2 regions of the Rahnella inusitata genome follow, and region 1 is predicted to be linked to the other one. Evidence: predicted binding sites of a transcription regulator. Region 1 holds the regulator's gene; the other holds the start of a gene.
What was found. Region 1 encodes CRP, which controls carbon source genes, mostly activating them, when cyclic AMP is high. Its sites were predicted from a motif close to ATGTGANNNNNNTCACAT; they were not measured.
Positions count from the first base shown of each region.

Region 2: deoC (deoxyribose-phosphate aldolase) is a predicted target of CRP. The motif match lies at 1,393-1,410, and genes of this name have one in related genera.

Region 1 covers NZ_CP065024.1:731,019-734,171, forward strand. Annotated here, with positions in the region: gene I2123_RS03290 (YccS/YhfK family putative transporter) at 1-1,190, opposite strand, end outside; gene crp (cAMP-activated global transcriptional regulator CRP) at 1,258-1,890, opposite strand; gene I2123_RS03300 (OsmC family protein) at 2,252-2,659, shown strand; gene I2123_RS03305 (LysR substrate-binding domain-containing protein) at 2,661-3,153, opposite strand, start outside.
Region 2 covers NZ_CP065024.1:4,432,011-4,435,163, reverse strand. Annotated here, with positions in the region: gene I2123_RS20690 (patatin-like phospholipase family protein) at 1-327, shown strand, start outside; gene I2123_RS20685 (TatD family hydrolase) at 324-1,112, shown strand; gene deoC (deoxyribose-phosphate aldolase) at 1,653-2,432, shown strand; gene deoA (thymidine phosphorylase) at 2,479-3,153, shown strand, end outside.

The DNA.
Region 1 (3,153 bases):
ATGGTAAGCAAAATCCAGTAGGGTTTCGGCAGATTGAAGAACAAACCAAGACTGCTGCCGATCGCCAGAATAATGCCAAGCCGCGCTGCGTTGCGCAGGGCGATAGATTTGAAAGACAGATAACTTTTCAGCGCCAGCCAGAAAGGCAGACGCGGCTGAGAGTTCATCAGATCACGGCGGTACAGCGGGCGCTGGGTGCGCAGCAGGCGTGCAATGCGGCTGAAATGGTAATAGCAGAACTGGCCGACCGGATTTTCCGGATTGCGTGCGGCGATTTTTTCCAGCGCCGCCAATTCGTTGGCCATCGTGAAACGCGCGGACAGCCGGTGATAAAGAATGTCGTCGGCAATGACGCGCAGCCGGGCGGAAATCACCTGCGCATTGCGGCGGATCACCGCTTCGGCATGGCTTTCTTCCACCAGTTTTTGTACTTCTTCCGGCTGATGCAGACTGACCGTGATGTGCTCCTGCAAATCCAGCGCCACCTGAAAACGCTGGAACAGTCGCTTGTGGTGATGATGATGGCCGTGCTGCGGCAGCATGTGCAACTGCTGATAGAGCAGGGCAATAAGATCGATGACCTGCTGCTGACGCTTAAGCAGCGGCGGTAAGGCGGTTTCCGGATCGATATGCTGCGTCAGCAGGCTGTATTTGGCTTCGAAATAATCAGCCAGTTGCAGATAGAGCTGGCTGAGAGTTTCGCGCATCGGCTGCTCTTTGGAGATGCGAAACCACGCCCAGTTGAACAGGCCATACCAGGCAGTGCCTGCAGCGAACAGCGCGGGAGCCTGCCACATCGGCCTGACGCCGACCATGCTCAGGGTAAAGATGGTCGCCACCAGTGCGCCGGGCAACAGTCGCGCATGCAGCGGGCTGATTTCACCGGTGACGCCGAGCAGCAAAGCCAGCGAGAGCATGATGAGCGGCAGCGGGATGTGCCAGTTTTCCATCATCAGTTGCAGCAAGATACTGCTGATCGCAAACAGCGAACCACCAATGAAGAGACGTTTGAAGAAGCGTTTGTGCGGCGTATCAAGACCGGCGACGTTACAGCAGGCAGGGCAGAGGGAGAACAGCAAGCCCATTTGCAGATTCCCGAACAGCCAGCACAGGCCGACCGGCAAACATAACACCAGCGTCTGGCGCAGTGCGTAATTCACTTCGGGGTGATAAAACAGCCTTCTCCACAGCGTCATAGCGGAAGCTTAGCCCATAAAAAAGGCGCGACAGTAAGCTGCCGCGCCAATTTTTGAGGGATTAACGTGTGCCGTAGACGACAATCGTTTTACCGTGTGCGGAGATCAGGCTCTGATCTTCCAGCATTTTAAGAATGCGGCCGACGGTTTCACGAGAGCAACCGACGATCTGACCGATTTCCTGGCGGGTGATTTTAATCTGCATCCCGTCCGGGTGGGTCATTGCATCTGGCTGTTTGGCCAGATTCAGCAAGGTTTGAGCGATACGGCCCGTTACGTCGAGGAAAGCAAGGTTACCGACTTTCTCAGACGTCATTTGCAGACGGTTTGCCATCTGCGCGGAGAGGCGCATCAGAATGTCCGGGTTAACCTGAATCAGCTGGCGGAATTTTTTATAAGAAATTTCAGCCACTTCACAGGCAGTTTTAGCACGTACCCAGGCACTGCGTTCCTGACCTTCTTCGAAGAGTCCCAGCTCGCCGATGAAGTCACCTTGGTTAAGGTAGGAAAGTATCATCTCTTTGCCTTCTTCATCTTTAATCAGGACGGCAACCGACCCTTTCACGATGTAGTAAAGCGTTTCGGCTTTTTCACCTTGGTGAATCAGCGTACTTTTAGAAGGATACTTATGTATATGACAGTGAGACAGGAACCATTCAAGAGTCGGGTCTGTTTGTGGCTTGCCGAGAACCATTTGCTATTATCCTCTGTTATTATCGCTGCCCAAATTACAGGGCTCAGAGTTCCCTGTACGGCGTCTGAATATTAATGCGCCCTTTCAGCATATAGCTCTCCAGAAATGCTGCAAGCGGATGTCGGAGTGAAACCGGCTGTATATTGCCGTTATCACCTTGGGTTCTGTTCTTAAACCGCGAAAACCGTCACCGCAATTTGCTGGAAAGTATGTTTCGGCTTTGTTTGTAACACAGGTTTGCAATGCTGTCTTGTGTTGTCTCGCTTCAGCATGATGGCGATCGGGTTACGTTGCCAGTTTTTAGGTGAAAGGGTAGTCTGGGGTGAAAATTTGATTCTTAAGAGCGCCGGGAGATAAGCAAATGCACGCACGCGTAAAATGGGTGGAAGGTCTGACGTTTTTAGGTGAATCAGCGTCAGGGCATCAGGTTTTGATGGACGGCAATGCAGGCGATAAAGCCCCGAGCCCGATGGAAATGCTGCTGATGTCAGCGGGTGGCTGCAGCGCGATCGACGTGGTGTCGATTTTGCAAAAAGGCCGTAACGATGTTCGCGATTGTGAAGTAAAACTGACGTCAGAACGTCGCGAAGAAGCGCCGCGTCTGTTCACGCACATCAATCTGCATTTTATCGTCACCGGCAAAGCGTTGACCGATAAGATTGTAGAGCGCGCCGTCAGCCTCTCCGCCGAGAAATATTGTTCTGTTTCTCTGATGCTCGGCAAAGCGGCCACGATTACCCATAGTTTTGAAGTGATCGAAGCGGAATAAGTCATGTCCAGTCATATGACTGGCACTGATTGCGCAGTAAATCCAAAAATCGCCGCGCGGCAAACGTCAGCGGCGATTTTTGCGAATAGAGCACGCAATATTCTGCCTGTGGCAGGGTGTCGATATTGAGCAGACACAGTTGCTCCTGCAAACCGAACGGCGCACGCATCGCCCGCGCCACGATGGTCAGATAGTCCGACTGCAACACCATATTCAGCCCGCACACCACCGAGTCGGTGCGCACCGGTGTTTCACTTCCCGCCTGATAAAACCCGTCCGCCAGTTGTAGCTGCTGGTAGTACCCCATATCCGTTTCCGGCAACACCCAGCGCGCATCCTGTAATTCTTCGAGCCGTGTGGCGTTGGCCAGCGGATGCCCGCGTCTGGCGATAATTCCGAACGGGGCGGTGAACAGCGGTTCACGCACCTGATCCTCCAGCGGAAATCCCGGTCCGGCGGTACCGATGGCGAAATCCAGTTTTCCTTCGCGCAGC
Region 2 (3,153 bases), 1.0 Mb from region 1:
TATTTCCTGTCGGCAGCCGCGCACTGGCTGTTGCCGCGTGAAAACGAGCGCCCTTATCCGCAGGTGACGCCGCGTCCGGTGCGTCCTCAGCGCGTGGTCGTGCCGGCGAACGAACCGGAACACGAAACACCGCTGGCCGCCGCGGTCAGCACTGTAGAACAGATTGTCCTCGACCCTGCCGTGCTCACCGATATGGTGGCCGACGGCGGCGTGGTTCGTCCGGCCGCGTTTCAGGACAACACCAGGGGAGAGCATCGTACGCAAAACCTTTCTGCTGACATGACTCCTGTGGAGCACTACTCTGCCAGAGAAGGCGATAAGCTGTGAGTTTTCACTTTGTGGATACGCACTGCCATTTCGATTTCCCGCCGTTTACCGGCGCGGAAGCCGAAAGCCTGCGTCTGGCCGGACAGGCTGGAGTGCGGGAAATCATCGTTCCCGCGGTGACCGCCGATCGTTTTGACGGCATTCTCGCGCTGGCAAAAAAATTCCCGCCGCTGTACGCCGCGCTGGGTCTGCATCCGTTATATATCGCGCAGCATAATGATAACGATCTGCAGCAGCTGGATGCACTGCTCAGCCAGCGTTGTCCGCGTGTGGTGGCGGTCGGTGAAATCGGGCTGGATCTGTTTATGGAAACGCCGATGTTTGAGCAACAACAGCGGCTGCTGAAAGCGCAGTTCGCGCTGGCAACACGTGAGGCGCTGCCGGTGATCCTGCATTCGCGCCGCAGCCACGATCAGCTGGCAGCTATGCTGCGACAGGCGAAACTTCCTGCTACCGGGGTGGTGCACGGGTTTGCGGGCAGCCTTTCGCAGGCGCAGGCGTTTATCAAACTGGGATTTGCGATTGGCGTCGGCGGTACCATCAGCTACGAACGCGCGCAGAAAACCCGTCAGGTGATGGCGCAGTTGCCGCTCTCTTCTTTGCTGTTGGAAACAGATGCACCGGATATGCCGTTGCAGGGTTTTCAGGGGCAACCCAATCGCCCGGAACGCGCCTCCACGGTGTTTGAGGTGTTGTGCCAGTTACGCAGTGAAGCGCCGCAAGAGATTGCCGATGCGCTGCTCGCCAATACCCGTCGGGTGTTCAATCTTCCTTCCTCGCTGTAAGCCTTTCATTCATTTTGTGATTTAAATAACATTTATTCGTGCTCGTAACACCTTTATAAAGTGGGTTTACCGCGTGACAAGAATTATGTTCTCTTTGAAATGTTATTATTATAACATTGAGGGCAAGATTACCGGTCGGTGATCCCCGTGTGTCCGCCCGAACTCCGTTTGTCACGAATCGGGTATACACTCTTATATAGGCCGAATACTGAGCATAACGCCGGGTAAGTGTGATTTAGTTCTCATTTTATCAAGCAACGTTGCAAACGGTTTTCATTTTGTGTGAAATACTGCACACAGGAACCTGATGTGACGTGTTCAAATAGTCACAACGAATTGGCGTTAGCCAATCCAAGCGCGGTGAGAAGGATCTCAGTTGCCGCATAAGCCGCTAAAGCGCTTACGCACGCTATCTTCAAGGAACCAAGTCCGCTCGCCAACCGTGCAGAATTCTTCTCCGACGTTAACCGCCGAAAGGAATTCATGACTGTATGCTCAGTTCTGGCTGGTCGCTGGAATTGAAAATTGTTGGAGAGTTATATGACCGATTTAACCGCCGCAGCACAACGTGCGCTGAACCTGATGGATTTAACCACCCTGAACGAAGACGACACCGATGCAAAAGTGATCGCGCTTTGTCACCAGGCGAAAAGCCCGGCAGGTAACACTGCTGCTGTTTGTATTTATCCTCGTTTTATTCCGATTGCCCGTAAAACCCTGCGCGAGCAAGGCACGCCGGACATCCGCATTGCCACCGTGACCAACTTCCCGCACGGTAATGACGATCTCGAGATAGCACTGGCCGAAACTCGCGCCGCCATCGCCTACGGCGCTGACGAAGTGGACGTGGTTTTCCCTTACCGCGCACTGATGGCCGGTAACGAGCAGGTCGGTTTTGAGATGGTCAAACAGTGCAAAGAAGCCTGTGCTGCTGCCAACGTATTGCTGAAAGTGATCATCGAAACCGGTGAACTCAAGCAAGACGCGCTGATCCGCAAAGCCTCTGAAATCGCTATCAAAGCAGGCGCTGACTTCATCAAAACCTCCACCGGTAAAGTGCCGGAAAACGCTACATTGCACAGTGCTGAGCTGATGATGAGCGTGATCGCTGAAATGGGCGTGGGCAAAGACGTAGGTTTCAAACCTGCCGGTGGCGTGAAAACCGCTGAAGATGCTGCGCAATATCTGGCGCTGGCTGACCGTCTGCTGGGCCGCGAATGGGCTGACGCACGTCACTTCCGTTTCGGTGCATCCAGCCTGCTGGCAAGCCTGCTGACCACTCTGGGTCACGCTGGCCAGAAAGCCACCAGCAGCTATTGATCACCACGGCACCGCGTCTGCGGTGCGCATCTTTCGGGGCGCTGCCATGCGGCGCCCACACATTCAGCGTCCAGATTTTGGCGTTCAGCTCAGGCAGGGGGATACCTTGTTTCTCGCACAAGAAATTATTCGTAAAAAACGTGATGGCCATCCTTTAAGTGACGAAGAGATTCGTTTCTTTGTGAACGGTATTCGCGACAGTCAGGTTTCAGAAGGTCAGATTGCCGCACTGGCGATGACTATCTATTTCAACGACATGACCATGAATGAGCGCGTTTCGCTGACCATGGCCATGCGCGATTCCGGTACCGTTTTGAACTGGAAAAGCCTGAACCTGAACGGCCCGATTGTGGATAAACATTCCACCGGCGGCGTGGGTGACGTGACGTCTCTGATGTTAGGCCCGATGGTTGCCGCCTGTGGCGGTTACGTACCGATGATCTCAGGCCGTGGCCTGGGCCATACCGGCGGTACGTTGGATAAACTCGAAGCTATTCCTGGCTTTGATATCTTCCCGGATGACAGCCGTTTTCGCAGCATTATTCAGGACGTCGGCGTGGCGATTATCGGCCAGACCAGCTCGCTGGCACCGGCGGACAAACGGTTCTACGCGACCCGCGACATTACCGCGACCGTGGATTCCATTCCGCTTATCACGGCGTCGATCCTCGCGAAGAAACTGGCTGAAGGTCTGGATGCGCTGGTCATGGACGTCAAAGTC